DNA from 4 places in the Mameliella sp. AT18 genome. Region 1 is predicted to be linked to each of the others. Evidence: riboswitches for the same ligand, from Rfam matches in the RefSeq annotation. Region 1 holds a riboswitch; each other region holds the start of a gene.
What was found. A riboswitch is a leader RNA that binds a small molecule or an ion and turns the genes downstream of it on or off. The one in region 1 is predicted to bind cobalamin.
Positions count from the first base shown of each region.

Region 2: it holds a riboswitch for cobalamin, as region 1 does, so the genes downstream of both, PVW46_RS04480 ((2Fe-2S) ferredoxin domain-containing protein) here and PVW46_RS14410 (DUF4198 domain-containing protein) in region 1, are expected to answer to the same signal.
Region 3: it holds a riboswitch for cobalamin, as region 1 does, so the genes downstream of both, bluB (5,6-dimethylbenzimidazole synthase) here and PVW46_RS14410 (DUF4198 domain-containing protein) in region 1, are expected to answer to the same signal.
Region 4: it holds a riboswitch for cobalamin, as region 1 does, so the genes downstream of both, PVW46_RS00645 (DUF1636 family protein) here and PVW46_RS14410 (DUF4198 domain-containing protein) in region 1, are expected to answer to the same signal.

Region 1 covers NZ_JARAMO010000153.1:251-5,466, reverse strand. Annotated here, with positions in the region: partial or broken gene PVW46_RS14430 (energy-coupling factor ABC transporter ATP-binding protein) at 1-288, opposite strand, end outside; gene cbiQ (cobalt ECF transporter T component CbiQ) at 285-1,073, opposite strand; gene PVW46_RS14420 (NikL family nickel/cobalt ECF transporter subunit) at 1,070-1,651, opposite strand; gene cbiM (cobalt transporter CbiM) at 1,648-2,265, opposite strand; gene PVW46_RS14410 (DUF4198 domain-containing protein) at 2,272-3,069, opposite strand; cobalamin riboswitch at 3,198-3,400, opposite strand; gene PVW46_RS14405 (D-lyxose/D-mannose family sugar isomerase) at 3,533-4,222, shown strand; gene PVW46_RS14400 (aldo/keto reductase) at 4,288-5,216, shown strand, end outside.
Region 2 covers NZ_JARAMO010000035.1:9,476-17,781, forward strand. Annotated here, with positions in the region: gene PVW46_RS04455 (LysR substrate-binding domain-containing protein) at 1-778, shown strand, start outside; gene PVW46_RS04460 (molybdopterin-dependent oxidoreductase) at 926-3,175, shown strand; gene PVW46_RS04465 (ABC transporter ATP-binding protein) at 3,254-4,018, opposite strand; gene PVW46_RS04470 (FecCD family ABC transporter permease) at 4,008-5,015, opposite strand; gene PVW46_RS04475 (ABC transporter substrate-binding protein) at 5,016-5,948, opposite strand; gene PVW46_RS04480 ((2Fe-2S) ferredoxin domain-containing protein) at 5,935-6,654, opposite strand; cobalamin riboswitch at 6,746-6,957, opposite strand; gene PVW46_RS04485 (benzoate/H(+) symporter BenE family transporter) at 7,166-8,306, shown strand, end outside.
Region 3 covers NZ_JARAMO010000082.1:15,074-23,379, forward strand. Annotated here, with positions in the region: gene PVW46_RS11210 (agmatinase) at 1-608, opposite strand, end outside; gene PVW46_RS11215 (hypothetical protein) at 781-2,289, shown strand; cobalamin riboswitch at 2,388-2,566, shown strand; gene bluB (5,6-dimethylbenzimidazole synthase) at 2,611-3,306, shown strand; gene guaB (IMP dehydrogenase) at 3,390-4,838, shown strand; gene PVW46_RS11230 (RsmB/NOP family class I SAM-dependent RNA methyltransferase) at 4,994-6,154, shown strand; gene PVW46_RS11235 (ATP-binding protein) at 6,297-8,306, shown strand, end outside.
Region 4 covers NZ_JARAMO010000007.1:10,850-19,155, forward strand. Annotated here, with positions in the region: gene PVW46_RS00630 (ferredoxin-like domain-containing protein) at 1-253, opposite strand, end outside; gene cobN (cobaltochelatase subunit CobN) at 250-3,612, opposite strand; gene cobW (cobalamin biosynthesis protein CobW) at 3,647-4,702, opposite strand; gene PVW46_RS00645 (DUF1636 family protein) at 4,699-5,118, opposite strand; cobalamin riboswitch at 5,153-5,344, opposite strand; gene cobO (cob(I)yrinic acid a,c-diamide adenosyltransferase) at 5,436-6,044, shown strand; gene PVW46_RS28645 (DUF1289 domain-containing protein) at 6,049-6,936, shown strand; gene PVW46_RS00660 (HAD family hydrolase) at 6,933-7,541, shown strand; gene PVW46_RS00665 (cobyric acid synthase) at 7,538-8,306, shown strand, end outside.

The DNA of each region.
Region 1 (5,216 bases):
GGCCACGGTGGGACAGAACAGCTGATCGTCGGGGTCCTGGAACACCAGCCCGATGCGGCGGCGGACCTCGTGGAAGTCCTTTTCGCGGCTGCGGGCCCGGTCGAAGATGGTGACCGTGCCAGAGGTGGGCCGTTGCAGCCCGAGGATCATCCGCAGAAGCGTCGACTTGCCGGCGCCGTTGGGGCCGGTCAGGGACAGCCGCTCGCCGGGGCCAAGGCGCATCGAGGCGCCGTTCAGCACCGGGGGCTGGCCGGGATAGGCAAAGTGCAGATCGTCCAGTTCGATCATCGCAGCGTCAATTCCAGTGTCAGCAGCAGGGTGAAGGTGCCGAAGAGAACCAGCGCAAAGAGCGCGTCGGCACGGGTACAGCGGAACTCTTGCAAAAGCACGATCCGGCCCGAGAATCCACGGCATTTCATCGCGCCCAGCAGGCGTTCGGAACGCTCGATGGCGCGCACCATCATCATCCCGACCAGGTAGCCGAAGCTGCGGTAGCTGTGCCAGTTGGTGCCGGGGCGAAAGCCGCGCACCTTCATCGCGGCGCGCAGGCGCAGGTATTCCTGGCGCAGCACCTCGACGTAGCGGATAGTGAACATCATCAGGTGCACCAGGGTTTCCGGGGTCTTCAGGCGGTAGAGCGCGTGGCCCAGCGTCACCGGCTCCATCGTGCCGACGAGGGTGATGAGGGCGAGGACCACGGCATTGGCGGTCAGGCCGATCTGGATGGCGCGGGCAAACCCCTGCCAGGAGGCAGGATAGCCCCAGAGGGTGAAGATCGGGTCGCCGGGCACGGTGAAGGGCAGGAGCAGCAGCATGAAGAGGATGAACCCGTCGACCATCGCGACACGTTTCAGCGTCCTTGCCGGGGGCAGGCGCGACAGCGCCAGCAGGGTCAGGGACAGGGCCAGCGCGGCGGTCAGCGCGACCAGGTTGTCCAGCGCCACCACGAAGACGCCATAGGCGATGGCGGACAGGATGCGCACGCGCGGGTCCAGCGCGGCGATGGGGCCGGGGCCGCGGCGGGGGCCGTCACCGGGCAGGGCGGCGCTGGTGTTCGACAGGATATGCGTCACGCCCCGGCCTGCGATTTGAGCTGGCGCCGGGCGGCGATGTAGAAACCCAGCCCGAACAGCCCGAGGATATAGCCCATGCCGCCTAGGATGGTCTGCAGGTCGTTCTTTTCGCGGTAGGCGGCGATCTCGCGGCGCAGGGGGCGCATCTCGTCGCGGACGATGCGGGCGATCTCGGTGCGGTCGGCATCCGAAAGCGCGAGGCCGGGGGCGGCGGGTGCCGTCGTGGGGGCGGGCGCCGCAGGTTCCGGCGCGGCGACGCCAAGGATGCGGGCGACCTCTTCGGCAGGCATGGTCACATTGGCCAGGTGCCCGGCGCCGAGGTCCGAGCGGAAGGTATGGGCGACGGGTTCGGTCGGCGCGAAGATGAAAAACCCGTCGGCGTCGGTCACGGTCTCACCCAGCAGCGTGCCGTCGGGACCATAGACCTCGACCGGCTGGTCGGTGGCCATGTCGCCGTTGGAAAAGCCGATTTCGCCCTCGATGGCGCTGCCAGAGGGGAAGACGGCGGCGATGACCTTGTGTGCCAGTGCCGGGACGGGCAGGGCCAGCAGGCAGAGGACAAGCGCCAGCCGGATCATGCCTCGGCCTCCTTCATCGACAGGAAAAGGTCCGGTTTGACCTTGCGCGCCAGCAGGACCGCAAAGCCGGTCAACAGGCCCTCGATGACCATGATCGGCAGGTGGGCGACAAAGACAAGGTGCGCGACGGCGAGGAATTCGTCGCCCGAGAACATCAGCGAGAGGGCCACGAAGAGCGTCGTCAGGGCGGTGGCGCAGGCCCCGCCGATGCCGCCCCAGATCGCCGCCCCGACAGGACCGCCGCGCAGGATCAGCGGGCGGAAGACCAGCCCGACGAGGACCGCCGCAAGGGCAATGTTGACGGTGTTCACGCCCAGCACGGTCAGCCCGCCAAAGCCGAAAAAGACCGCCTGCAGCACCAGGCCGACGAACAGCGCCGGGAAGGCGGCCCAGCCGAGGATCAGCCCGGCCAGACCGTTGAGGATGAGATGCACCGACGACGGACCCACGGGCACATGGATCAGCGAGGTCACGAAGAAACTGGCCGAGAGCACGCCTGCCGCCGGGATACGGTCCAGCGGCAGGGCGCGCAGACCCAGGGCAATGCCGCCCGCCGCCGCCACGGCGCCGCCGATGACGACCGGGTTCGAGAGGGCTCCGTCGACGATGTGCATCTTGGGTTACTCCAGTTCCCAGGCGCGGATCCAGAGGACTGCGTCCTGGCTCAGCTCCTTGCCCTCATGCTCGGTCGCCGGACCGGACCCGAGGGCGGCAAAGCCCCAGTACCCGGCCTTGGGGATGCCGAAGGTGAAATAGCCGTTGGCGTCCGAGATCGCCACGACGGCCCCTCCGGGCGGCGGGCTGGCCACGGGGGCGGTGGCGGCGGATCCGTCCATGTCCGGTTCGGCCGCCATGTACTCGATCTCGATTTCCGCGCCGGCGACGGGTTCACCATCGGCCAGCACCTGCCCGGTGAAGGTGGACCCGGCGATGATGTTGTAGGGCTTGTTCAGGGGCAGGATCTCGGTGGGCAGGCCCACGGGCGCCATCCAGTCGGTCGGCAGCGTGTTGCGGTTCAGCACGGACTTGGTGAACTGCTGGATGTACTTGTCCTCGGATTCCTCGAAATAGGGCTGGGGCACCGTCACCAGCACATAGTCGCCAGACCGTTTCACCGGGACCGAACCCAGGAAGGCGGCAGCGGAATTGCTGGCGCCGGTAAAGGTGATCGGCTGCAACGTGTCCATCAGGTCGGTCTTTTCGCCGCGATGGATGACATAGAACTCCTGCGGGCGCTCCAGGTCCATAACATGGCCGTTTTCGAAGGGGTGCCAGAACACCAGCTTGACCGGCACGTCACCGGGACGGTCGATCAGCGCGTCGGTGGTGTATTCCAGCAGGAAATGCGCGGGTGCCGCCGTGGGCAACGCCAGGAGCGCGCCAACAAGGGCCTGTTTTCCGAGGGTAAAAAAAGTCACTGATATCGTCCTTGTCCAGTCTGCGCCATCCCCGGCGCAATGCGGTGGAGACGTGGGACAAGGCGGCCGGGGTCCGAACAGGACACAGGCCAGACGCTCACCCCGACGTCCGGTGGAGCCGTGGCCATCTGGGCCGCGGGTGTCCGGCAGGTCTCCTGACTCGCGGGTCGTTGCCTGGGCCTGCCTTCCCGGATTGCTCCAGTGGCGTCTTGGCCCGGCTCTCCGCTTACAGTTGCGGGGGCAGTTGCCGGATTGGCGCGGATGCGCCGCACGGCATTCCCTCTTTCCCCCGGAAAGTCGCCTTTCCGGGACCGGTCACGGTTCTGTGTGTGACAGGTTCGCCAATGCGGGGCAATGGTCAAAGTGACATGCGCGGTCCCTCGTTCGGGTAGTTGGTTGACGGAACCGAGTCGGTGGCGGATAGCTGTCACAAAGCCGCTATCGCTAACGGGAGGACTGGGGCATGAAACGGTCACGCATCAACGCCATCATGACGGAGGCGGACGAGATGATCCGTCGCCACGGGTTCACCCTGCCGCCCTTTGCGCAATGGTCGCCAGAGGCCTTCGTGGCGCAGGCGGGCGCGGCGCGGCATGTCATCGACTCTCGTTGTGGTTGGGACATCACCGACTATGGCGCCGGGCGCTATGACGAGATGGGGCTGTTCCTGTTCACCCTGCGCAACGGGCTGCTGTCGGACCTGACCTCGGGGCGGGGGATGTGCTACGCGGAAAAGCTGCTGATCTCGAAACAGGACCAGCTTTCGCCGATGCACACCCATGTCATCAAGGCCGAGGACATCATCAACCGGGGCGGCGCGACACTGGTGGTGGAGCTGTACGGATCTGACGACCAGGGCAATTTTGCCGAGGATCGCGGCGGCACCGTGATGTGTGACGGGATCGTGCACGACTATGTGGCGGGCGAAAAGCTGCAACTGGCGCCGGGCGAAAGCGTGACCCTGCGGCCCGGCGACTGGCACGCCTTCTGGGGCGAGGGCGGCGACGTGCTGATCGGCGAGGTCAGCACCGTGAACGACGACGAGACCGACAACATCTTTCGTGAACCGATCGGGCGCTTTTCCGACATCGAAGAGGACGAGGCGCCGCTGCACCTGCTGGTCAGCGACTACAAGGCCTGGCTGGGGGCCTGAGGCCGGGACTTGCCAATGCGGGAGGCGGGCGCCACTCTGCGCCCGTCGGCAAGAGGGGGCAGGACATGCTGAGACGGGCACTAGGACAGGGCGGGCCGGAGGTATCGGCGCTGGGCATCGGGGCGATGTCCTTTGCGGGCTTTTACGGCGCGGTGAGCGAGGACGAGAGCCACGCGGTGCTGGATGCGGCGCTGGACGCCGGGGTCGATCACATCGACACCTCGAACGTCTATGGCATGGGCAAATCCGAAGAGATCATCGGCAGCTTCCTGAAACGCTACGCGGGCAAGGGCGGCACCCCGTTCCGCATCGCCACCAAGGCCGGGATCACCCGCGACCCGGACACGGGCGCGCGCATTTTCGACAATACCGCCGCCCACCTTGAAGCGGAGCTGGACAAGAGCCTGCAACGGCTGGGGCTGGAGCGGGTCGACCTGTTCTACGTCCACCGCCGCGATCCCCGGATCGAGATCGAGGAGGTGACGGAGTCGCTGGCGGCGCTGATCCGCAAGGGCAAGATCGCCTCTTTCGGCTATTCCGAGATCGCCCCCACCAGCCTGCGCCGCGCCGCCGCCGTGCATCCGGTGGCCGCCGTGCAATCGGAGTATTCATTGCAGACGCGCCTGCCCGAGATGGGCCTGTTGCAGGCCTGCGAAGAGCTGGGCACCGCGCTGGTTGCCTTTTCGCCGGTGGGGCGGGCGCTCTTGTCCGATACGCCGCCGACGCCGGAACGGGTGGCGGCGGCGGCGTTCCTCAAGGTCAATCCGCGCTTCATCGGCGGCAACCTGGAACGCAACATCGCCGCCAGCCACGGCTTGCGCGACCTGGCCGCAGAGGCGGGTTACGCCACGGCGACGCTGGCCATCGCCTGGGTGTTGTCGCAGGGGCGGACGGTGCACGCGATCCCCGGCACCCGCAGCCCGGGGCACCTGCACGAACTGGTGCGCGGGGCCTCGATGATGCTGGGCGACGACCTCAAGGCCGAGATCGAGCG
Region 2 (8,306 bases), on a different contig from region 1:
GGGCACGCGGCTTCTGAACCGGGACTCGCGGCAGATGTCCCTGACGGAGGCGGGCGAGGCCTACTACCGTCATGCTAGGATGGCGCTGGAATGCATGCTCGCCGCCGAGGCAGCGGTCCGCAAGGACAAGGATGCGTTGGAGGGCACCGTCACCCTGTCCAGTTCGGTTGGCGTCGCGCAATTCGCGCTTAGCCGCATCCTGCCGCGTTTCCTTGACGAGAACCCGCGTGTCGTCCTGCGGCTACAGGCCTCGAACGACTTTGCGGACATGATCGGCGATGGCATCGACCTGGCCATTCGGGGACATGTCAGGTTGCTGCCGGACTCCGGGTTGATCCAACGGCGCATCGCGGACGTCCCCTGGCACCTGTTCGGCTCCCCGGGCCTTGCGCAGCAGCTCGGACGCGGGGCATCACCGACGGACCTCGAAGGCCAGCCCGGTCTGGCGCTTGGCTGGCGGCCCGGGGGCAGCAGCTGGTCGCTGCAGGGGCCTGGCGGCAGCAGTGCCTCTGTTCCCTTCGCGGCGCGGATGCGCAGCGATGACATGGTCAGCCTGAAGGAGGCCGCCGCGGCGGGGCTGGGGGTGGTGGCCCTGCCCGCCTATGTCTGCGCCGAGGAAGTCGCGGCGGGTCGGTTGTGCCGCCTCTTGCCGGACTGGGTCGCCGGACTGCCCGAGATCAGCCTGCTGATGCACGAACGCCGGGGCAACCCGCCTCAGGTCGACGCCCTCGCCGACTTTCTGCGCCGCGAATTGCCGGCGGTCATGGAGGATAGGTGACCCTTTTGCGCCCGCCGGTCTCGCCAAAGGCATTCCGGAGCGGGTACAGGCGGCCCTGTGAATGTGGCAGGATGCCGGGAATCTTCGCCCGTATCAGTCTGTACTTTCCGGGCGGTCGAGGACCCGGCACCAATATGGAGAAGGCAAATGGCCGACAAAACCGCGCCATCGACAAAGGTAACCTCCAGCCATTGGGGTGCCTTCGAGGTCGACGTGGAAGGTGACCGGATCGTTGCGACCCGGCCGTTCTCCCAGGATCCGCATCCCTCGCGAATCCCCGACAGCCTCCCGGCCGCGGTCCATCACAAGACTCGCGTCGCCCGCCCCTCGATCCGGCGTGGCTGGCTGGAGGCGCGGGAACGCGGTGGACGGGGCGCGCAGGAGTTTGTCGAACTCCCCTGGGATGAAGCGCTGGACATCGCGGCAGCAGAGATCGACCGCGTCCGCCACCAACACGGAAACGAGTCGATTTTCGGTGGCTCCTACGGTTGGGGATCGGCCGGACGCTTTCACCACGCCCAAAGCCAGGTGCACAGGTTTCTGAATTGCATCGGCGGATATGTCGCCTCCTTTGGCAGCTACTCGACCGGATGTGCGCAATCCATCATGCCGCATGTGCTGGGCGTGAATTTCCTGCAGTTGCTCTATGAGCATCAGGACGGATGGCAGACGATCCACGACAACACCGAGACCCTGGTGATGTTCGGCGGGATCAACCCGAAGAATTCGCAAGTCAGCATGGGCGGCATCACCGAGCACGAGACCGCCGGCTGGTTCGATCGGTTGGCGACCAGAGGCACGCGTTGCATCAACATAGGACCGCAACGCACCGATGCGCCCGAAGGCTGCGAATGGCTGCCCGTCCGGCCCGGATCGGACACCGCGCTGATGCTGGCGTTGGCCCATGTGCTCGAGGAAGAGGGGCTTGTCGATCGTGCCTTCCTGGCCAGCCATACGGTCGGTTACGAACGGTTCCGGCCCTACCTGATGGGCGATACGGACGGTGTGCCCAAGACCCCGGACTGGGCGGCGCCCCTGTGCGGCGTGGGCGCCGACACGATCCGGGCGCTCGCGCGGCGCATGGCTTCGACCCGGACGCTGATCACCGTGGCATGGTCGCTGCAGCGCGCCGAACATGGCGAACAGCCCTACTGGATGTCTGTTGTCCTGGCCGCAATGCTGGGCCAGATCGGCCTGCCGGGCGGTGGCGTGGGCTATGGCTACGGGGCGATTGGCGGCGTTGGCAAGTCGCTCCTTGGGCTGCGCGGCATGACCTTCCCGCAACTGTCGAACCCGGTCGAGGACACAATCCCGGTGGCGCGCATCGGCGACATGCTTCGCAATCCCGGGCGCCCCTATGATTTCAACGGGCAACGCAAGACCTATCCCGACATCCGCCTGGTTTACTGGGCGGGCGGCAATCCCTACCATCACCACCAGGATCTCAACGCCCTGCACGAGGCCTGGCAGCGGCCCGAGACAATCATCGTGAACGAACCCTGGTGGACAGCGACCGCCAAACGCGCCGACATCGTCTTTCCCGCCACCACCCCCTACGAACGCGAGGACATCGGCCGCACCAATATGGACGACTATCTGTTCCACATGCCACGGCTGATCCCGCCCGTAGGCCAAGCGCGCGACGATTACGACATATTCAGCGGGCTTGCAGAGCGCTGCGGCGTGGGCCACCAGTTCACCGAAGGCCGCAGCGCCGATGACTGGATCGCAACGCTCTACGCCGAGTACCGGGACGCGGCGGCGAATGTTGGTATCGACGTGCCTGATCTGGACGCGCTGCGAGAGCGCAACTGGATAAAGCTGCCAATCAAGGCCGAGGGACCGAACCGCACGTTCTTTGCCCCGTTCCGCGAAGATCCCGATGCGTTCCGCCTGGGCACTCCGTCTGGCCGGATCGAGATTTTCTCGGCAACAATCGACAGTTTCGGATACGACGATTGTCCCGGTCACCCGGTCTGGTTGCCGCCAACGGAATGGCTGGGCACCGCCAGCACGGCGGCACCCCTGCACCTGGTTTCGCCCCAACCGGGGGACAAGCTTCACAGCCAGCTTGAAGCCGCGCTTGCCGATGTCGAGGGTGCCCGCCCCGAAACACTGGTCATCCATCCGGACGATGCCGCGGCACGCGAGATCACCACGGGCGATCTGCTGCGGGTCTTCAACGCACGCGGCGCGTGCCGCGCCCGGGCGTCTGTATCAAGCGACATCAATCCGGGGGTCGTGGCCCTGCCGACAGGGGCATGGTTCGGGGCCCCGGGCGGCAACATCGACCCTGACGGCAACCCCAATGTGCTGACGCTGGATGTGGGCACCTCCCGCCTTGGACAGGGATGCAGCGCCCATTCTGCCCTGGTGCAGGTCGCGCGTCTGTCGTGATCGCGGACAAGGGCCCGGACTGGCAAGATACCGTGGACGGGCAAAGCGGTTTGCCCGCCCTCTGGTCCCGCCGAAGGGTCAGACCGGCCCGGTGACGTCCAGCGACGTGCCGCGAAACTGAGCATCCACCCTGTAGTGGGTCATGAGCATGTCGCGGCTCAACAGGGTCGCAGGCGCTCCGCTGGCCACGATCCTGCCGGACTGCATCAGGTAGACCTTGTGGCAATAGCGCATCGCAAGCGTCAGGTCATGCAGGCACATCAGCACGGTCCGCCCCCGGCGCCGGACCTCGTCCAGCAGCACCAGCTGATAGTGCAGGTCCAGGTGATTGGTCGGTTCGTCCAGCACGTAGACCTGCGGATCGCAGGCCAGGAGCTGGGCAAAGTAGCAGCGCTGCAGCTCTCCGCCGGACAGCCGCTCGGCGGATTGGTCCGCCTTGTCGGTCAAGCCGACGATCCCCAGCGCCTCGTCGAGGCGCCTCCGGATTTCGCCCCGTCCCAGGCCTTTCGCCTCAAGCCCGATTTCCACGATGTCCCGGGGCGTCAATCCCGCCAGCAACCCCGCGCTTTGCACAAGGGCGCCCAGCACCTGCGCCCATTCCACGTGGCTATGGCAGTCCATCTCCCTGCCAAAGGCCTCAATCCGCCCCGAAGCTGGCCGCGTGGCCCGGTAGAGCGTGCGTAATAGCGTTGTCTTGCCGGCGCCGTTCGGTCCCAGCAAGCCGTGGATTTCCCCTTTGGGCACGCTCAGGGATGCGTCCTGTACAACGCCCCTGCCCTCGACAGAGACGCTGAGGTTCCGGATGCAAAGGGCAGCATCCCGGCAAACAGGGTCATGCAACACGACGGATCCCCCGCAGGATAAGGATGAAGGGCGGTGCCGCGAACAGCGCCAGCAACACCCCAAGCGGCAGTTCCTCGGGCGCCAGAAGCACCCGGCACAGCAGATCGACGGCGATCAGGACCACCGCGCCAAGGGCCATCGTCAGGGGCAGCAGCACCCGGTGCCGGGCACCGGTCAGCAGCCGCGCCATATGCGGCACGATCAGGCCCACGAAACCGACGATGCCCGCCACCGATACCGCCAGCCCGGTCAAGAGCACCGTCGCCACGAAGATCAACAACCGGATGCGGCCGATGCGAAACCCAAGCGCCTGCGCCCGTTCCTCGCCCAGCAGGGTCGCGTCCAGCGCGTTTGCGTTGCGCAGCGCGACCGCCCCAACCACGACAAGACTCAGGCCCAGCATCGGCACCTCATGCCAGTGCGTGCCCGCCGCCGTCCCCATCAGCCAGCCCATCGCGTTGCGGGTGGCGTGCGGATCACCGACATAGAGGAAAAAGGCCGTCAGCGACTGGAACATCAGCGACACGGCGACACCTGCAAGGATCACCACCAGAGGGTCGGGCATCCTGCCGCGTCTCTGCGACAGGCCAATGGTCATGACAAAAGCCAGCGCCGCCCCGAGAAAGGCGATGAGCGGCACGCCAAGCCGGTCGGTCATGCCCGTGGGCAGCCAGATGATCGCCGCCACCGCAGCGGCCGAGGCGCCCGACGACAGCCCCATCAAGTAAGGGTCCGCCATCGGATTGCGCAGGGCCGTCTGCATCAACGCCCCTGCCAGGGCCAGCCCGGCCCCGATCAGCCCCACCGCCAGGACGCGAGGGATTCGCCACTGCCAGACGATCAGGGACAGTCCGCGCGGGGCGGTCTCATCCCGCATCAGGATGGCAAACCGGTCGGCCCAGGAGATCTGGGCCGTGCCCCAAAGGACACCGGCCAGGGCCACGAACAGCAGCCCCCCAAGGGTCGCGACCAACAGGATCGGAAATCGGGCGGGCACTTAGTCCAATGCCTTGAGCTGCGCATTCACACGCTCGACCCCATCGGCGAAGCGCATGCCAAGCAGGGTCTCCGAGAAGGGCACGACCACGTAGCGACCGTTCCTGACCGCCGACAGCTCTGCCAGTACCGGATCGTTTTCCAGGTAGGCCCGTTTGTCCGCAGCGGTGGACCAATCCGCCTCGATCAGCAGGATCACCTCGGGATCGGCGGCGACGACGCGTTCCCACGAAAGGTCGATCCAGGTGCCCTGAACCTCGGAACTGATGCTGTGCAGGCCGGCGGTACGGGCCAGCAGCGCCGGGCCGCCGCAACAGCCGATGGAATAGGGCGTATCCGTCCCGCTGTCATAGATGAACGCGGTCCGACCGCCGCCCGCCGGGTCATTCTGAACCGCGTCGATGCGCGCCCGGGTTTCGGCGATCAGCGCGTCGGCACGGTCCGCCACGCCAAAGATGTCACCGATCACCTCGATGTCGCGCAGGATCGGGGCCTGTGTCAGGGGAACGTCCTTCGGATGCGCATCCTTGCAGGAGGCATCGGCCAGGTAGGTGCCCACCCCAAGGTCATGCCACTTTTGCGCGGCACCCAGGTTGTCCTCGGAAAAGGCGGACCCGAATCCCGCGAACAGGAAGTCAGGCTCTTGCGCAAGGACGACCTCGGCGGCGGGGTATTTCTCTGCCAGCACGGGCACGCTGTCATAGGCCGCTCGCCATTGCTCGGGGATGGCGTCGTCCATGTAGGCGGTTCCGACTATCCGATCCTGCAGGCCAAGCGCCAGCATGACCTCGGTGGCCTGCTGGTTGAGCGTGATCGCCCGGCTGGGGGGCGCGTCATAGGTAAAGGACGCGCCGCAGCTTTCGACAGTCACCGGGTCCGCCACAGCAGCTCCGGCGGCCATTGCAAGGACGAAACTGAGTTTAAACGGGTTCATGGGTATCTCCGGTCCTGTGAATCAAAAGATGTCGGGGGAGTGCGCCGGCGCCGATCGCCTTGGTGACGACCGCGCGGACATCGGCCACGTCGGTCACCCGGTACCAATGGCCTTCGGGGTAGTGCACGATCACCGGGCCGGCGTTGCAGGGAAACAGGCAACCGGTCGTCGTCACGAGGCAGTCGGCGCTGACGCCCGCCCGGCGCAGTTCGTCCTTGAGAACATCGGCCAGATGAGGCGCGTCCTTGAGGTGGCAACGCGGACCGGCACAGACCAGCAGGTGATGGCGAAACTCCGGCGGCGCATCCCAGCCCTTGCCCAACTCGCCGTCCGGCAAAGGGGCGATGCGCGATGCCGGGACCCGCGCCCGCGCGGCATTCCGCACCAAGCCGGCGTCTTCCTCTGCCGGGCGCGCAAAAAACAGCTCGGGCGCCGCTTCGCCGCGCTTGTGCAACCAGCTTGCCGCCGCCCCGGGCAGCCACCGTTCCAGGCTTTGTGAAAACGGCAAGCCGATGGGCCGCAGCTGAATCCGGTTGGCGCCCTCGGCGGCCAGGGCGTCCAGCACCCGCCAGAGGTTCTGCCCCTCGCCTTCGAGACGCAGGGCGACCGCATGGCACGGGGCTTCCTGAACCAGAGCATCGGCCAGCTTGCGGAACCGGGTGGCGCTGACGTAACTCGCTGAAATCAGGAATACATATGCGTCCATGCCCAGCCCTCGTTCAGAGGAAACAGGCAAGCGCACGGGACCGGGCACTGTGGAACTGTCATCTTGTCCTCCTCGGGCCCGCCGCCCGATTGGTTGCGATCAATTGATGGCAGGTCTCCTGACTCGCGGATCAAAGCGCGCCGTCCCTTCCCGGATCGCAGTCGATCCAGTGGATTGACGGGTTGCTCACCGCTTACAGTTGCGGGGGCAGTCACGGAATTGAGAGAGGTCTCTCGCACCGTGTTCCCTTTTCAGCCGCTCCGGGGTTGACCCGAACGCAGCACCATCGCCGCAACTCGTGACATGGAAAACCATCACTGTCCAGAACCTTCGCCGCCCCGTCGCGGAAACCGGCCGGCAGTCATGTCCCTGCGCACGGCAGGGTCGCCGTCGCTGTCACGGGGACGATTTTCGCGGTGAACCGCCCTGCGTTCCGAAGATGTCTGATCTGGAGGTTCGCGCCATCCTCGGTCAAGTAGGGAGCGCGAGTCAGGCAGCAGTGGACCCTTTCATGATCAAGGATTTTTCGTTTTCGGCGCTCAACATGGGGGTGTTGGCCACCTTCGTCGGCTACGCCGCCTCCTTTGCGATCGTTCTGGCCGGGCTGACGGCAATGGGCGCCTCGGAGACCCAGGCCGCGACCGGCCTGTTCTTTGCGACCATCGGCATGGGGATCTGCAGTATCTGGCTGCCCATCGTCACGCGCACCCCCGCCGCGGTTGCCTGGTCGACACCCGGCGCCGCCTTTCTTGCGGCAACGGCGATGCTGGCCGGAGGGTTCGGCGAGGCGGTAGGTGCCCTGATCATCTGCGCCCTGCTGATCGTCCTGACAGGGGTCATCCCCGGCCTGGGGCGCGCCGTCGCGGCAATCCCCAAGCCGATTGCAAGCGCGCTGCTGGCGGGGGTCCTGCTGAAGCTCTGTCTTGCGCCGGCGCTTGCGCTCGGGAACCTGCCTCTGCTGGTCCTGCCCATCGTCGTGGCCTGGGTCGTGGGCCTGGCCTGGAATCGCCTGGCCGCGATGCCGCTTGCGGTGGCGGCCTTTGTCCTGGTGCTGTTCCTGGGGGTCGACCCGTCAGCACATCCCGACGCGTCTGCGATCACCTGGGGCCCGGTGCTCGATATCGTGCCGCCCAGCTTTTCCCCGCTCTCGGCAATCTCTGTGGCCTTGCCGCTCTACCTGATCACGATGGCGGGGCAGAATATTCCGGGCTTCGCGGTGCTCGAACTGAACGGCTATGGCGTCAACCGCCCCTTCCTGCTGCGCAGCACCGGCATCGTCAGCCTGCTCATCGCCCCTTTCGGCGCGATCCCGGTCAACATGTCGGCGATCACCGCCTCGATGATGGCCGGAGAGGACGCCGGGCGCGACCCGTCCGGCCGTTACTGGGCGGCCATTATCTCGGGTGTCTGCTATGTCGCGCTCGCCTTTGCCGCGACAGGTGTCACCGCGATGGCCAGCATTGCGCCGACAGAGGTCATCACCGCCGTTGCCGGTCTGGCGCTGATACCCGCCTTTGTTGCCGCGACAACCGCCGCGTTTTCCCGCGCGGACCAGCTGGAGGCCCCTGCCCTGACCTTCCTGATCGCTGGCAGCGGCATGTCGATGTTGGGGATCAGCGGCGCATTCTGGGGGGTCCTTGCAGGCGTCGCCA
Region 3 (8,306 bases), on a different contig from region 1:
GCGTCCTCGTAGCCCTCGCGCGCAGTGGACGAGACGTTGCGGATACCCAGCTGGGTCAGCCCGGTGACCCAGGGTTTTTCCGCCGCGCGCCGCATCGGATTGCCGTGCCCCCGCGTGACGCCATGCCGTTCATCGACGAAATCCAGGTGCGCGTCGATCTGCAGGACATGGAAGGGCGCGCGTCCCTCGTAGGCCTCGATGCAGGGGATATTGATCGAATGGTCGCCGCCGATGGTGACGGGCAGGGCGCCCGCCGCCAGGGCGGCCTCGACGCCGCGGCGGATATTGGCGTGGCTGGTCACGGTGTCGGTGTGGACGATGTCGGCATCGCCCATGTCGACCAGCCGCACACCGTCCAGGTAGGTCACGTCGTCCTCGTGGTCATAGGCGCCCGCGTGGCCAAAGCTGAACAGGGTCGAGGCTTCTCGCACGCCGCGCGGGCCGAACCGTGCCCCTGCGCGCCATTGTGTGCCCGCGTCGAAAGGGGCGCCAAGGATTGCCGCATCGGCCTGCAGGCTGGACCAGTCGGGCTGGTAGGGGGCCCTGGCAAAGGTGCAGATGCCGGTGAACGGAAGGTTCAGCCGACCGGATTCGTAACCGTGACTCATGAGGTTCTCCTTGATTGGCGCCAGCCTAGTCGGAGGGGCGCGCGCAACAAGGGGCAATGCGCGTCGAGGGTTGAATAATCGTTAAGGTTGAAAAGTTCCTCTTGAGTACACGTTGCAATGCCTTACCCTGCGTAATGTGGATACAATCTTTGATTGCACTGGAGGGACTGAAATGAACTCGTTGAACAAGAGTCGGCCGTTGTTGGCCCTGGCGCTGGCAGGGCTGCCGCTGACGGCCCTGGCGCAGGACTATGGCGTCGACATGCCTGCGGAACCCGCGCCGGGTGTCCGCTTCCCGACGCCCGAGGCCGAGATCGACGCCTGGATCCGGGCGGAGCCGCAAAACAGTGACGCGATCCATGCCCACGCCTGGGGGATCTGGGCCGGACTGACGAAACCAGTCGAGGGGGAGGGCGCCTATGCCCGGCTGACCTATCAAACATGGCTGACCAAGGCGGATGTGATCGACGTCTTCACCGGCGAGTCACCCGTAGATCAGTTCCGGCTGGGCGAATCGAACCAGATGTTCAAGCACGGGCTGGTGGACGGTTTCCTGGCCAACGCCGCGCAGGAAAAGAAGGACGGGACCGAGCCGGTGAAAAATGCCGCGGGGATCATCGTTAATACAGACGTGTTGGAAAACGTGGCCTACAGCCCGCCCTCGGCGCAATACCTGCTGGACACCGGCACGGGCAAGCCCGAGGTGCTGGACCGGCTGCTGGAACAGGGAGACAAGGTGCGCTTTCCCGATGCGGCGGTGAACGTCAAGCCGGTCTACAAGCTGATCACCGATGATCGCATCACCGAGTGGACCGGCGCGGATGGCCAGACCCGCAGGCTGTACGCCTTTACCGCCTGGCCCGGAGAGCCGGACCTGGCCAACTGGACACCTGACATGAAGCAGGGCGGCTATCCAGAGACGCTCTGGCAGCAATGCGTCTATGTCGATCTCGACCTCGAGGGGCCGACGACTTCGACCGGGGTCGACGTGAACTGCAAGAGCCCATCCGAAGGGAACATCTATTCCGTCGATGATTTTATCGCCGTGGACCTGAAAAAAGAGGATGCAGCCTTCGTCAACAAGTCGACGGGGGACAGCAGCGACCTGACCGACGGAGAGACCTCTATCGCTCTGCTGGTGGCCATGCATGTCACCTCTCGCGAGACGACGCAGTGGACCTGGCAGACCTTCTGGTGGGAGGCGGACGCCGCCCGGCCCAACACGCCCTCCAGCGCAGCGGTGGCATCGGCCCGGCCCGATACGTTGACCACACAGGCGGCGCATTACGCGATGGCGCCGGCCTATTCGATGCTGGTGCCGGCCCAGCCGCTAGTCGGCGGCAAGAACGTCGGCGCGCTGGTGACGGCCTTCAATCCCTACCTGGAGGCCGGTTTCGGCACGCCGGTCATCGGGATCACCGAGACGGTGCAGATCCCGGACGGCGCGGGTGGCTGGACCACGACGACGACCGATATGGGGATCCAGACCAACTGCATGACCTGCCACGGCCTTGCGGCCTGGGGTGGACGTGGCACGGGCTATGCCGCGAATTTCTACGTCCCGCGCGATTACTGGGTGTTCGACACGGCGCTGGACGTGGATTTCGCCTGGTCGGTGCAGGCCATTGGCGAGGCGGTCGAGAAGGCGGAAAAGAAAAAGGCCGACGCGGCGTCAGAGTGACCGGGTCTTGACCGTCATGGATCGTTGCAGGCGCCCCTTTGGGCGCCTGTTTCGCGTTCCGGGGACAGGATCGGCGATTGCCCCGCCGGCCCGCCTGTCGCATTCTGCGACCGTCAGGTGCCCCGTGAGGGGAGAATCGGGAAGCCGGTGCAAGACCGGCGCGGGCCCGCCGCTGTAAGGGGGATGGAGCGGACAGATGCCACTGGGGACAACCCCGGGAAGGCGTCCGCCCCGGCATACCCCAAGCCAGAAGACCGGCCTGACGACATCGACCGGCGCCTTGGACAGCGTCCGGTCATTGTCATTTTGCGGAGCCGAAGAATGCCCGATTCCCCAGTTGCGCCCGAAAAAGCGCGCAAGTTTGCCGCCTGCGAGCGCCAGGCGCTTTATGACGTCATCAACGCGCGCCGGGATGTGCGCAACGAATTCCTGCCCGATCCGATCTGCCCCGCGATGCTGCGCCGCGTGCTGGAGGCCGCCCACGCGGCACCTTCGGTTGGCTTCATGCAGCCCTGGAACTTTCTCCTGATCCGCGATCCGGCCCGTCGGCGCGCGGTTCACGCCGCCTTTGAACAGGCCAATGCCGAGGCCGAGGCCATGTTCGATGGCGAGAAGCGAAGCCAATATGCCGCGCTGAAACTCGAAGGCATCCTGAAGGCGCCGCTGAACATCGCCGTGACCTGTGACCGGACACGCGGGGGCAAGGTGGTGCTGGGGCGCACGCACAACCGCGACATGGACCTGTATTCCACGGTTTGCGCGGTGCAGAACCTCTGGCTGGCGGCGCGGGCCGAGGGACTGGGCGTCGGCTGGGTCAGCATCTTTCGACAAGAGGACCTGCGGGCGTTGTTGAACTTGCCCGACCATGTCGAGGTTGTCGCCTATCTTTGCGTCGGTCATATCGAAGAATCCTTTGCCCAGCCGGAACTGCAAGCGCGGGGCTGGCGCCGCCGTCTGGATCTGGATGACTTGATCATGGAAGACCGGTGGCCGGGTACGCATGGGGCAGGGGGGTGAGACGCGGTGCCGCGCGCTCTTTCCTTTCCCCGCTGCCCGTGCGATAGGGACGCGCCAACCGATCCCTCCCAAGGAGTGCCCCAATGGAGATTCGCGAGGCCCTGACCTTCGATGACGTCCTGCTTGTTCCCGCGGCCTCGAGCGTGTTGCCGTCGACGGCAGACACACGGACGCAAGTGACCAAGTCGATTGCGTTGAACATTCCCCTTCTGAGTTCCGCGATGGACACCGTCACCGAAAGCCGGATGGCGATCACGATGGCGCAGGCCGGCGGCATCGGGGTGATCCACAAGAACCTCGGGATCGAGGAGCAGGCGCGCGAAGTGCGGCGGGTCAAGCGGTTCGAGAGCGGCATCGTCTACAACCCCGTCACCCTGCGCCCGGACCAGACCCTGGGCGACGCGCGGATGCTGACCGAACGCTACGGCTTCACCGGGTTCCCGGTGATCGACGAGTCGCATCGCGTCGTCGGCATCGTCACCAACCGCGACATGCGCTTTGCCGAGAATGACGGCACGCCGGTCCACGCGATGATGACCCGTGACAACCTGGCGATCCTGACCGAACCGGCGGACCGCGAGGAAGCCATCAACCTGATGAAGGCGCGGCGGATCGAAAAGCTGCTGGTGACCGACAAGGACGGCAAGCTGACCGGGCTTCTGACCCTGAAGGACACGGAAAAGGCGGTGTTGAACCCCACCGCCTGCAAGGACGGCCTGGGCCGCCTGCGGGTGGCGGCGGCGACCGGTGTGGGCGATTCTGGCTATGAACGCTCGCAGGCGCTGGTGGATGCGCAGGTCGACATCATCGTGGTCGACACGGCGCATGGCCATTCCGCCGGAGTGCTGGAGGCGGTCGAGCGTGCCAAGCTGCTGTCGAACGAGGTGCAGGTGATCGCGGGCAACGTCGCGACGGCGGATGCCGCGCGCGCCCTGATCGACGCGGGCGCGGATGCGGTCAAGGTGGGGATCGGGCCGGGTTCGATCTGCACGACGCGGATGGTGGCCGGTGTTGGCGTGCCGCAGCTGACTGCGATCATGGAATGCGCCGCGGCGGCAGGCGACGTGCCGGTGATTGCCGATGGCGGCATCAAGTTCTCGGGCGATTTCGCCAAGGCAATCGCGGCGGGCGCCTCCTGCGCGATGGTCGGCTCCATGATCGCCGGAACGGATGAAAGCCCGGGCGAGGTGATCCTCTACCAGGGCCGGTCGTTCAAGGCCTATCGCGGCATGGGCAGCCTGGGCGCGATGGCGCGCGGCTCTGCTGACCGCTATTTCCAGAAGGACGCCGCCAGCGACAAGCTGGTCCCCGAGGGGATCGAGGGGCAGGTGCCCTACAAGGGCCCGGCGGGCGTGGTGCTGCACCAGCTGGTCGGCGGGTTGCGCGCTGCGATGGGCTATACCGGCTGTGCCACGGTCGAAGAGATGCGCCGCAACTGCACCTTCGTGAAGATCACCGGGGCGGGGCTGAAGGAAAGCCACGTGCACGACGTGCAGATCACCCGCGAAAGCCCGAACTACCGGATCGGGTGAGCGCCGGTCCGGGCTTTGCCCTGCAAACTCTCCAATGGAGAGTTCGAGGCGTGAATGGGTAGAGGCCCGGCGCGAAAGGCGCGCCGGGAACGGGTCTCGTCAAACCCGTGTCGCTGGGCTAGGCAGGGTCGATTGTCCCCGTTGGAGAACAGCCCATGACCCCCGCCGCGCGAGTACAGGCCGCCATTGAATTGCTGGACCGGATTGCCGCCGGGCAGGCTGCGGAACAGGCTTTGACCAGCTGGGGACGTGCCGCGCGCTATGCCGGGTCAAAGGACCGGGCGGCGGTTCGTGACCTTGTCTTCGACGCGCTGCGCTGCTGGCGGTCGACCGCGGCCCTGGGCGGCGGCGAAACCGGGCGGGCGCGCTTGTTGGGGCTGCTCCGTCTCAGGGAAGAAGATCCCGACACGATCTTTTCGGGGCAGGGCCATGCACCGGCCCCGCTTGGTGCAGATGAACAGGCCGCCGGTCAGGCGCCGGAGGGGGCGGCGGCGCTGGATTTGCCGGACTGGCTGGCCGCCCGCTTCCGGGACAGTCTCGGGTCCGCGGCCGAGGCGACGGCACTGGCCCTGCGGTCCCGGGCCGAAGTTTTTCTCCGTGTCAATCTGTTGCGGGCGACGCCTGACGCGGCACTCGCACGTCTGGCCGAGGATGGGATCCTGGCGGAACCGCATGACCTCTCGGCCACCGCCTTGCGGGTGACGGGGGGCGCCCGCGGGATCATGCGCAGCAGCACCTATCTCGACGGCCTTGTCGAACTGCAGGATGCCGCCAGCCAGGCGGTGGTCGATCTGCTGCCGCTGGAACCCGGCATGCGGGTGCTGGATTATTGCGCTGGGGGCGGCGGCAAGGCGCTGGCGATGGCGGCACGGATGCAGGGCGGGCCAGTCGTGGCCCATGATGCGGCAGCGAAACGCATGGTCGATCTGCCGGCGCGGGCGGCCCGGGCCGGCGCGGATGTTCGCATCACCGGCACGCCTGAGGGGGATTTCGACCTTGTTCTTTGTGACGTGCCCTGTTCGGGCAGCGGGGCCTGGCGGCGGGCGCCCGAGGGCAAGTGGCGCCTGACGGAGGCGCGGCTTGCGGACCTCTGCACGATCCAGTCCGAAATCCTTGATCAAGCGGCCGGTTTCGTCGTCGAAGGTGGTGTGCTGGCCTATGCGACCTGTTCGGTGCTGGCCGAGGAAAACGCCGCGCAAGTCAGCGCCTTCCTGGACCGCAGACCCGGCTGGGCGGTCGAGGTGCAGCGGCAATTCCTTCCTGAATCGGGTGGAGACGGGTTCTTTGCCGCGGTTCTTCGGCGGACCGAAACCTGAAAGACACAACTTTGACGCGAGCCTGGACGACAGTTAACGTCCCCTTAACGGTCTAGGCTGGCATTATGACAGGAAGCGAATCGTGATCCCGGGGGGCAAGGTGGAAGCTGCGATTGACATCGCGCAGAAACGACAGAACGGCATGACGCCCATCGTCGGTGCAGCTGCACTGGTTGTATTGGCGACGCTTTCGCTGTTGATTTCCCAGGTGGCCACGGTGCGTTCGGTCCAGGTTGTGGCGTTGGCCGCCACGGGGGCGTTTGGGTGTCTCGCGGTGGTCTGGCTGCTGGTCGACCGGGTTTCCGGCGGGCGGCGAAAACGGCGGCTGGCCCTGCTTGCGGATTTCATCGAGACCGAACCGGCCTTCTGTTTCCTCACCGATGCCGAAGGCGCGGTGCTGACAAGCAACCGCACCGCGCGCGAACGCTTTGCCAGCGACGGGATCATCCAGCTGTCCACCATGCTGCGCGACGTCTTTGCCAGTTCCGAAGGGATCATCTACCGGTTGCAGCAAAAGGCGCTGACCGAGGGCGCGGCGGTCGAGGATGTCACCAGCCATTCCGAAGGGTACAGGATCTACGTCCGCGCCTTCCGGCCCGACATGATGTTGTGGCGGCTGGAGAATGAATCGCAACGTGCGGGCGGGCGGACACGGGCCGATCTCGCGGTAATCTCGCTGGGGCGCAACGGCGCGGTGCTCTACATGAACCCGGTGGCGCGTGACCTGGTCGGCCAGCGGGTCAAGCGCCTGGATGACATCTTTGCAGACCTGCCATTGCGCCCCGACGGGGTACATTGTCTCAAGGGTGCCCATGCCGGGCAAAGCGTGTTGGTCCATAGTGCCGACATCGGCGGCGGGCGGCAGGAACTGGTTCTGTCCCCCATCGCCGAGGATTCGGGGCGCCAGGACCTGATGGGCAGTTTCGATGGCCTGCCGGTGCCGCTGCTCAAGGTCGCGCCGGACGGGCGTGTCCTGCGGGCCAACCCCGAGGCCCGTCGCCTGCTAAACCTCGGTCAGGGCGATCCCGGTCACCTCGCCGAGCACATGGAGGGGTTGGGGCGTGCGATCAAGGACTGGCTGCAGGAGGCTGCCGATGGCCGTGGCCTGCACCGGTCCGAGTTCCTGCGCCTGACGCGCGCGGACCGTGAGGTCTTTGTCCAGGTCACGCTGAACCGCGTGATCGAGGATGGCGAGACGGCGCTGATCGCCGTTCTCAACGACGCGACCGAGCTCAAGACGCTCGAGGCGCAATTCGTCCAGAGCCAGAAGATGCAGGCCATCGGCCAGCTTGCGGGCGGTGTCGCGCATGACTTCAACAACCTTCTGACGGCGATCTCGGGGCATTGCGACCTGTTGTTGCTGCGCCATGACCAGGGGGATCCGGATTACGGCGACCTGGTCCAGATCAACCAGAACGCCAACCGGGCGGCGGCGCTTGTCGGGCAGCTTCTGGCCTTTTCACGCAAGCAGACCATGCAGCCCGAGGTCATGGACCTGCGCGACACGCTCTCCGATCTTGCGCATCTGCTGAACCGGCTGGTGGGCGAAAAGGTGCGGTTGACGCTGAAACACGATCCCGTCCTGCCGACGGTGCGCGGCGACCGCCGACAGCTGGAACAGGTGATGATGAACCTGGTGGTCAACGCCCGCGACGCCATGCCCGAGGGGGGCGAGATCGTGGTCGAGACGGAGCGCCGCGAACTGACGGAATCGATGACCCGCGACCGCGCGGTGGTGGCGCCCGGACTCTACGTTTCCGTCCGGGTGACGGATGAGGGCATGGGCATCCCGCAGGACAAGTTGCAGAAGGTCTTTGAGCCCTTCTTCACCACCAAGCGCACTGGCGAGGGGACGGGGCTTGGTCTGTCCACCGTCTATGGCATCGTCAAGCAGACCGGCGGTTTCATCTTTGTCGACAGCGTGGTCGGGCAGGGCACCTGTTTCACCCTGCTGTTCCCGGCTTTTGAGGCGCCCCGCCAAGAGGCCGTGGCCATCGAGCAGAAGACCGAGCGGAAGCTGCCCGAGCAAGGGTCCGGCGTTGTTCTTCTGGTCGAGGACGAGGCCCCGGTCCGGGCCTTCGCGGCCCGCGCGCTGCGCCTGCGCGGCTACACGGTGATCGAGGCGGAAACCGCCGAGGATGCGCTCAAGACG
Region 4 (8,306 bases), on a different contig from region 1:
AGAGGCCCAGCGCATCCAGCCGGTCGATCACCTGCGGAAAGCCCCCCTCCGTGACCCCGCGCAGTTGCAGGTTGGCCCGGGACGTCACCTCGACCACGCCGCTGCCAAGGGCCTCGGCCACATCCGCCAGCCCCCGCGCCTGATCGGCGTCCAGTCGCGCAAGATGCGGGCGCACCCGCACCACCAGCCCGTCGCCAGAGCGCATCGGGCGCCAGGCACCCGGGCACCAGCCCTTGATCTCGGGGGCGCTCATTCCGCTGCCTCCAGCGCCGCGAGGATCGAGTTGCGCCGCGTTTGCCAGAGTCCCGCCGCGTGCAGGGCTGCAAACCGCGCCCGCATGGCCGCCAGTGCCTCGGGGTTGGCGTCCTGCAGGAACGCCGTCACCGCATCGTCGCCCAGCGTCGCGTCGTAATAGAGGTCAAAGAGATGCCCCGGCACGACGTCCGCCAGTTGCGCGAAGGCGGCCATGTTCTCCAGCGTCGCCGCGATCTCCGCCGCCCCCCGGAACCCGTGGCGTTGCATCCCCGCCAGCCAGGCCGGGTTCGCCGCCCGCGCCTGCACCACCCGGGCGATCTCTTCGGTCAGACCGCGTGCGCGGGGCCGCGAGGGGTCGGTGTTGTCCATGTGATACAGCGCGGCCTTGCCCCCGGTCACACCCTGCGCCGCGGCAAAGCCCGCCTCGTGGCTGGCGTAATCCTCGGCCAGCAGAAGGTCGGTTTCCGGCAGATCCTGCAAGTGGACAAATGCCTCTGCCGCGCGCACCCGGTCCCGCAGGCCCTCGGCATCCCTTTCGCCCTCCCCCCGGTCGTAGGCCCAGGCCGAGGCCGCAAGCCAGGCCTCGCCCGCGGCCTGCCGCGACCCGTCCGAATAGTCCCCAATCTGCGCCCCGATCCCGAGCCCGAAGGACCCCGGCGCCGGCCCAAAGACCCGCGCCCCGGCCCGCCCGACAAAGGGGTTCCAGTCGCGCGCCTCGTCCCGTTCGGAGAGCGCCTTGACCGCCTGGCCAAACAACACCGAAAGCGTCGGAAAGACATCGCGGAACAGGCCGGACACCCGCAGCGTGACGTCGATCCGGGGCCGCTCCAGCTCGGCAATAGGGATGATCTCGACCCCGCTCACCCGCTCGCTGCCCTGGTCCCAGACCGGCCGCACGCCCAGCAGGTGCAGCGCCATCGCAAATTCCTCGCCCGCCGTGCGCATGGTGGCCGATCCCCAGAGATCGACGATCAGCCCGCGCGGCCAGTCGCCCTCGTCCTGCAGATGCCGCCGCACCAGTTCCTCGCCCAGCTTGACGCCCTGCGCATAGGCACTGCGTGTCGGAACCGAGCGTGGATCGGTGGTAAACAGGTTGCGCCCGGTCGGCAGCACATCGGTCCGCCCCCGGTAAGGTGACCCCGACGGACCAGAAGCGATCCGCTTGCCATCCAGCGCGTCGATCAGCGCCCGCCGTTCGGCCGCAGCGGATTCCGCCGCATCGAACCCGCCGCCCGCCACGGGCGCCCGACCCCAGACATGCAGCCCGTCGCCGAACTGGCTTTCCTTGACGTCGCAGACGAACCGGTCGATCCGGGTGATCGCCTCGGCGGTGCTGGCGCCGATCTCGAGGCCAAGGTCGCCTTCCACACCAACCGCCTGCGCCTCTGCCCGGATGTCCTGCATCAGCCGGTCGCGCCGCTTCGGGTCCAGCCCGTCGGCATTGGAAAACTCGTCCAGTAGGGATTCAAGCCGGGCCAGCCGTTCCGGAACCGCGGCCTCTCGCAAGGGTGGCGGCACATGGCCCAGCGTCACCGCGCCGATGCGGCGCTTTGCCTGCGCCGCCTCACCAGGGTCGTTGACGATGAAGGGATAGATCACCGGCAGCCCGCCGGTCAGCGCCTCGGGCCAGCAAGCCCCGGACAGCGCAACCGCCTTGCCCGGCAGCCATTCCAACGTGCCATGCGCCCCGATGTGGATCAGCGCATCTGCCTGCCCCTGCAACCACAGGTAAAAGGCAACATAGGCATGGCGCGGCACGCGGGACAGGTCGTGGTAGTCGTCATCGCGTGTCTCGGGCGTGCCGCGTTCCGGCTGCAGCGCCACCAGCGCCTTCCCCCGGTCCAGAACGCGAAAGGCAAACCCGCCCTCCGCAAAATCCGGATCCGCCTCCGGCGCGCCCCATGCGGCGAAAAGATCGTCCTGCAACACCCTGGGAAGACGCGCCAAAGCCGCCCGGTAGTCCTCCAGCGGCCATGTCATGCGCGCCGCCCGCAGGTCATCGGCGTCCAGCCCCTGAGCGACCCCATGCCCGGCATCCGCGAGGTCCTTCAGGATTGCCTCCGCCGAGGCGATGGCATCCAGCCCAACCGCATGGGCGAGGTTCCAGTCCCGCCCCGGATAGGTCGAGAGCACCAGCGCTAGGCGCCGTGCCGCCGCCGGGGACGACGCCAACCCGTGCCAACGCGCCACCCTGTCGGCCACCGCGCAGACGCGGGTCGCATCGGGCGCATGAACCATCCGGGCGAATTGCAGGTCAGGGTCGCGCCCCTGCGGCTCCTTGAACGAGGCCACCCCGGCGAACAACCGCCCGTCAACCTCCGGCAACACCACGTGCATCGCAAGGTCGGCTGGCGACAACCCACGCTCCGCCTCGGCCCAGGCCGTACGCGAGGAGGTGGCCAGAGCAACCTGGAAAACGGGCACATCGCCCGCATCCAGCGGCGAGGCCCCCTCGGTCCCGCGCCCGGAAAAGGCGGTGGCATTGACGATGGCGACGGGGGCCAGATGCGCCACCTGCCGCGCCAGCCAACCCGAGGCGCCCGGCGCCTTCAAGGACGGCGCAAACAGGCCCATCACGTCAAATCCGCGTTCCCGCAAGGCCGCGCACAGCGCCTCCATCGGCGCCATATCCGCCGAGACGAGGTAGGAGCGATAGAAGACAAGGCAGACCAGCGGGCGCGATTTCTTCTTGGCGAAAATACCCTCGGGGGGGCTTGCCACCGGCAAGCGGGGGGCAGACGGCCCCCCTCTGCCCTCGCCATCCCGCACAGCGGCCAGGACCGGGCAACAGACCCCATGCTCCGGCAGCCAGGCGCCCACCTGGGGCAGCCCCTTGGCGCCGCGCACCGGCCCGGCATAAAGCCCCGCCGCCAGCGCCATCTGCGCCAGCGCCGCCTGGGCCGCCACCGCGCCGCCCGCGTCGCAGAGATGGGCCAACCGCCGCAGGGTGGAGACCGGCAGGGTCGAAACCTCGTCCAGCCGCGTATCGACCCGCCCGTCACCGGGCAAAACCGCCAAGGCGATCCCCTTCGACTGCGCCAGGGCAGCGATCTGCTGGATGCCGTAGGACCAATAGGGCACGCCGCCGATCAGGCGGATCAGGATGCCCTTGGCGCCCTCAAGCGTCTGTTCGACATAGGTATCGACCGACAGCGGATGCTTCAGCGCCGCGATATTCGCCAGACGCAGGGAGGGCATCCGCCCCTCGCGCCCGCCGCCGCGCTCCCATCCCGCGGCAAAGGCGCCGAGGTCGGAATCCGAGAAGGACAGCACCACCAGGTCCGCCGGGCTTTGCGCCAGGTCGGTCGGGGTCTCGCTCTCTTCGAGGCCGTGGCTTTCGCGAAAGATGACGTGCATGGCACCGCTCCGGCGCGGCGGGGAGACCCCCGCCCTACTCTGCCGCCTCCGTGGCCACGCCCAGCACGGCGCGGATCGCCTCGGGGTGGATGTCGTCATGTTCGGCGATCACGACAAGCCGGCCCTGGCGGGCCTCGTCCGCTTGCCACGGACGGTCGTACTGGTGCCGCACCCGTGCGCCCACCGCCTGCACCAGCAGGCGCATCGGCTTGCCGGCAACGCTGGCATAGCCCTTGACCCGCAGGATGTTCTGGCTCTTGGCCAGGTCCTCGATCCGCGCCACCAGGTCGGCGGGGGCGGACACCTCGGGAATGTCCACGACAATGGATTCGAAATCGTCGTGCTCGTGGTCATCGTGGTCGTCATGGTGGCTGGGACGGGCGTCCATGTCGTCTTCTGCCGCCGCTTCCAGCCCCAGGATCACGCGCGGGTCGACGGCGCCCTCGGCCACCTCGATCACCGGCAGCGGACGCGGCGCCTCGGCGGCGATGATCTCCTTGGCCTTCGCCACGCCCTCGGGACCCGCCAGATCCGGCTTGGTCAGCAGGATAATGTCAGCGCAGGAAATCTGGTCCTCGAAGACCTCCGACAGCGGCGTCTCGTGATCCAGCGAATCGTCCGCCAGCCGCTGCGCATCCACCTTGGCCACGTCTGGCGCGAACCGCCCCGAGGCCACCGCCTCGGCATCGGCCAGGGCAATCACGCCATCTACGGTGATCTTCGACCGAATATCGGGCCAGTCAAAGGCCTTGAGCAACGGTTTCGGCAGCGCCAGGCCCGAGGTCTCGATCAGGATATGCTCCGGGCGCGGGTCCAGCGCCATCAGCGCCTCGATCGTCGGGATGAAATCATCGGCCACGGTGCAGCAGATGCAGCCGTTGGCGAGTTCCATGATGTTTTCCGCCGGGCAATCGGGGATGGCACAGCCCTTGAGGATCTCGCCATCGACACCCACGTCGCCGAATTCATTGACCACCACGGCCAGCCGCTTGCCGCCGGGGTTCTGCATCAGGTGGGTGATCAGCGTCGTCTTGCCCGAGCCGAGGAAGCCGGTGATGACGGTGACGGGAAGCTTGGCGAGATCGGTCATGTCTTGTCCTTTTCCGGCGCTTTGGCCTGTTCGGGCGGGATGCGCGCGATGCAATTGCGTTTGAAATGTTCGGGCCGCGCGCGCCAGGGGATCACCCCGTCACGGGCCGCATGATAGAGCGCGACACCCTCGGTCAGCAGGTCCGGATGCGACGCTTCGTGAAGGTTTCCGTAGACGTAGGTCCAGCGTTCCGCCCCGCCGCGCATGGCGACGGAACAGCCGTAGTCGCAGTTCTGCAGGCATTCCACCGGCGTCAGCGTGACCCCCTCGGGCATCTCGCGCGCCGCCAGCGCATCGTGCAGGCGCTGGCCCGGGCGTTGACCGCCCTCTGGCACCTCTTCGCCGCGCCGACACTTGACGCAGACCAGCAGTTCGACCGGCGCATGGCCCGCCCCCTGTTGCGTATCGTGATCCATTCCCGACCTCCTCCGGGGCACCCCGCCCGGGATTAAAGTTGCACCTGGGATGGCAGGTCTCCTGGCTCGCGGGTCGCGGCACCCCCGCGCCTTCCCGGCCGGTCTGGCCAGTGGCACGTTGCGAGGGCGCTCACCGCTTACAGTTGCGGGGGCAGCCGCGGGGTTTCACCGCGTTCCCTGTTGTCCTCCCCGGGTGCTCCGGGGAACCATCGTGTGGGCGGTGGTGCGACAGACGGGCGGACATGTCAATCGCGAAGCACGTTGACGGGGCGCGACACGGATGCAATTCCTGCCTGAATCGATCAACGGAGCGCGCAATGGACGAGATCACAACCCGCCACAACGAAAAGATGCGCCGCATCAAGGCCGCCCGCGACGAGATGATGAAGACCAAGACCGAGGAAAAAGGTCTGATCATGGTCCACACCGGCAAGGGCAAGGGCAAGAGCTCGGCCGGGTTCGGGATGATCATGCGCTGCATCGCGCATGGCATGCCCTGCGCGGTGGTCCAGTTCATCAAGGGCAACTGGGACACCGGCGAAAAGACCTTTCTCCGTGAACGCTTTGCCGATGAATGCCGGTTCTTCGTGTCCGGTGAGGGGTTTACCTGGGAAACCCAGGACCGCGAGCGAGACATTGCCGCTGCGCAGAACGGCTGGAAGATCGCCAAGGAGCAGATCCTCGACCCCGAGATCCAGTTCGTCCTGTTGGACGAGATCAACATCGCCCTGCGCTATGATTACATCGACATCGACGAGGTGGTCGAGTTCCTGCTGCACCAGAAACCGGCCATGACCCATGTCTGCCTGACAGGTCGCAACGCCAAGCCAGAGTTGATCGAGGCCGCCGACCTGGTGACCGAGATGGAGCTGCTCAAACATCCCTTCCGCGACGGCGTGAAGGCGCAGAAAGGCGTGGAGTTCTAGGCCCATGAGCCGCATGACCCGCCTGCCCCCGGCCAGCCCCTGCGTCGCCCGCTGCGTGATCGACGAGGCATCGCAGCTGTGCACGGGATGCGCCCGCAGCCTGGACGAGATCGCCTGCTGGGGCGGCGCCTCGGACGATTTTCGCGCCGGCGTCTGGGCCGCCTTGCCCGCCCGCGCCGCGAACATGGGGCTGAAGACGCGCCGGCTGTCCTGGCAGGGGGATACGCTGTTGACGGAAACGGCGCGGCGCATCGGCGAGGAAGGCGCGCGCCTCGTGGCGGGGATCTGGGGCGCCTCGGGCGAGCTGTCGCGCCTGCCGGGAACCGAATGCACGGGGCAGATCGGCGACGGCGTGCTGATCCTGCGGTTGGAAAATGCCGCGCTGCGGCTGGAGGCCGCGCGCTATCTCACCGCCTTCGAGATCGACCGCCCGGAGGCGCCGACACTGATCGCCCTGGCTGTGCCCCTGGGCCGCGCCCTGCGCGATCCGGCCCGATCCTTGACCGCGCTGGGTCCGGACGATCGCGCGCTTTTGCCCCGCGACGCAGGCGGACTGCGCTTTGATCTTGGGCTGGGCAGCCGCGCCGCGCGGTTCACCGTGCGGTGCGACAAGGCGCTTGCCACTCGGCTGGCCCGGAGCCAAGGCACGGCCTGGCCGGATCACCTGTCGCGCAGCGGCCTCGCCCTGCGAGACGCGGCCCCGGTTCGCGTAATCGAAACGCCCTGCCTGCGGCTGGAAATCGATGCCGAGATCCCGCCGCCAGATGGTGAATCTCCGGAAGGGCCGCACACGCACCTCTTGCCGGATCACGTCGCGCAGGGGTTGGAAACACCGCCGACCGTGCCTTTGCCCGCGGGCTATGTCGCAACTGCCCTGATCTACCCCAAATGAGCGCCGAACTTGTCGTCTGGGACTTCGACGGCGTGTTGAACGCCGAACCGCCGGGCGACCCCTTCGGTTGGGTGGCAGACCTGGACAGGACGCTGGGCCTGTCACCGCGCGCCTTTCGCGCCTTCCTGAACCAGCCCGGACAGGCGGCACGGGTGTTGCGCGGCGCGCTGCCGCTGGAACGGGCGCTGGCCGATTGGCTGGCGACGCAGGACACGGATGTCCGCGCCGAAACCCTGCTGGACCATTGGTTGCGGGCCGAGGACCGGCCCGATACGCAGGTGATCGACTGGCTGGCACGCAGTCCCGGACGTGCCGTGATCGGTACCAACAACCCGGCACCACGGGCGGATTACATCATGGATGTCATGGGCTTGTCGGCACATGTTGAGGCGATCTTCGCCTCCGGCCCGATGGGCGTGGCCAAGCCCGATCCGGGGTTCTTCGGCCAGATCGAACGCTGGTCGGGGCTGATGCCGCAAGACCTGCTTCTGATCGACGACAACCGCCAGAACCTGGCCTCCGCCGCCCGACGCGGCTGGCAGACCTTTCATTTCGACCCGCGCAACCGCAATGACCTGCCCAAGCGGCTGGGGATCGCGCCTTGAGCCGCGCGGTGATGATCCAGGGCACCGGGTCCAACGTGGGCAAGTCCATGCTGGTGGCGGGCCTGTGCCGTGCGGCGCGGCGGCGCGGGCTGTCCGTGGCACCGTTCAAACCTCAGAACATGTCGAACAATGCCGCCGTGACCTCTGACGGCGGAGAAATCGGACGGGCGCAGGCGCTTCAGGCGCTGGCCTGCGGCCTTCCGCTGCACACCGACATGAACCCGGTGCTGCTGAAACCGGAAACGGATGTGGGGGCCCAGGTCGTCGTGCAGGGCAAGCGCCTGACCACCGCCAAGGCCCGGGACTACGCGAAGTTGAAACCGCAACTTCTTGGTTCCGTTATCGAAAGCTTCAATCGTCTCAGGTCCGCGCATGACCTGGTGATCGTCGAGGGTGCAGGCAGCCCGGCAGAGGTGAACCTGCGCAAGGGCGACATCGCCAACATGGGCTTTGCCGAGGCCGCAGGCGTGCCGGTCATCCTCGCCGGAGACATTGACCGGGGCGGTGTGATCGCCCAGATCGTTGGGACCCAGGCAATCCTACCGACCGATGACGCCAACCGCATTTCCGGTTTTCTTATCAATAAGTTTCGCGGCGATCCTCGTCTTTTTGACGAGGGTTACAAGCTGATCGAAGAGCGCACGGGCTGGCGCGGCTATGGCGTTGCCCCCTGGTTCCCCGAGGCCTGGCGCCTGCCGGCAGAGGATGCATTGGACATCCGTACTCAAACCCGTGCCGAAGGCTTGCATGTGGTGTGCCTCTGCC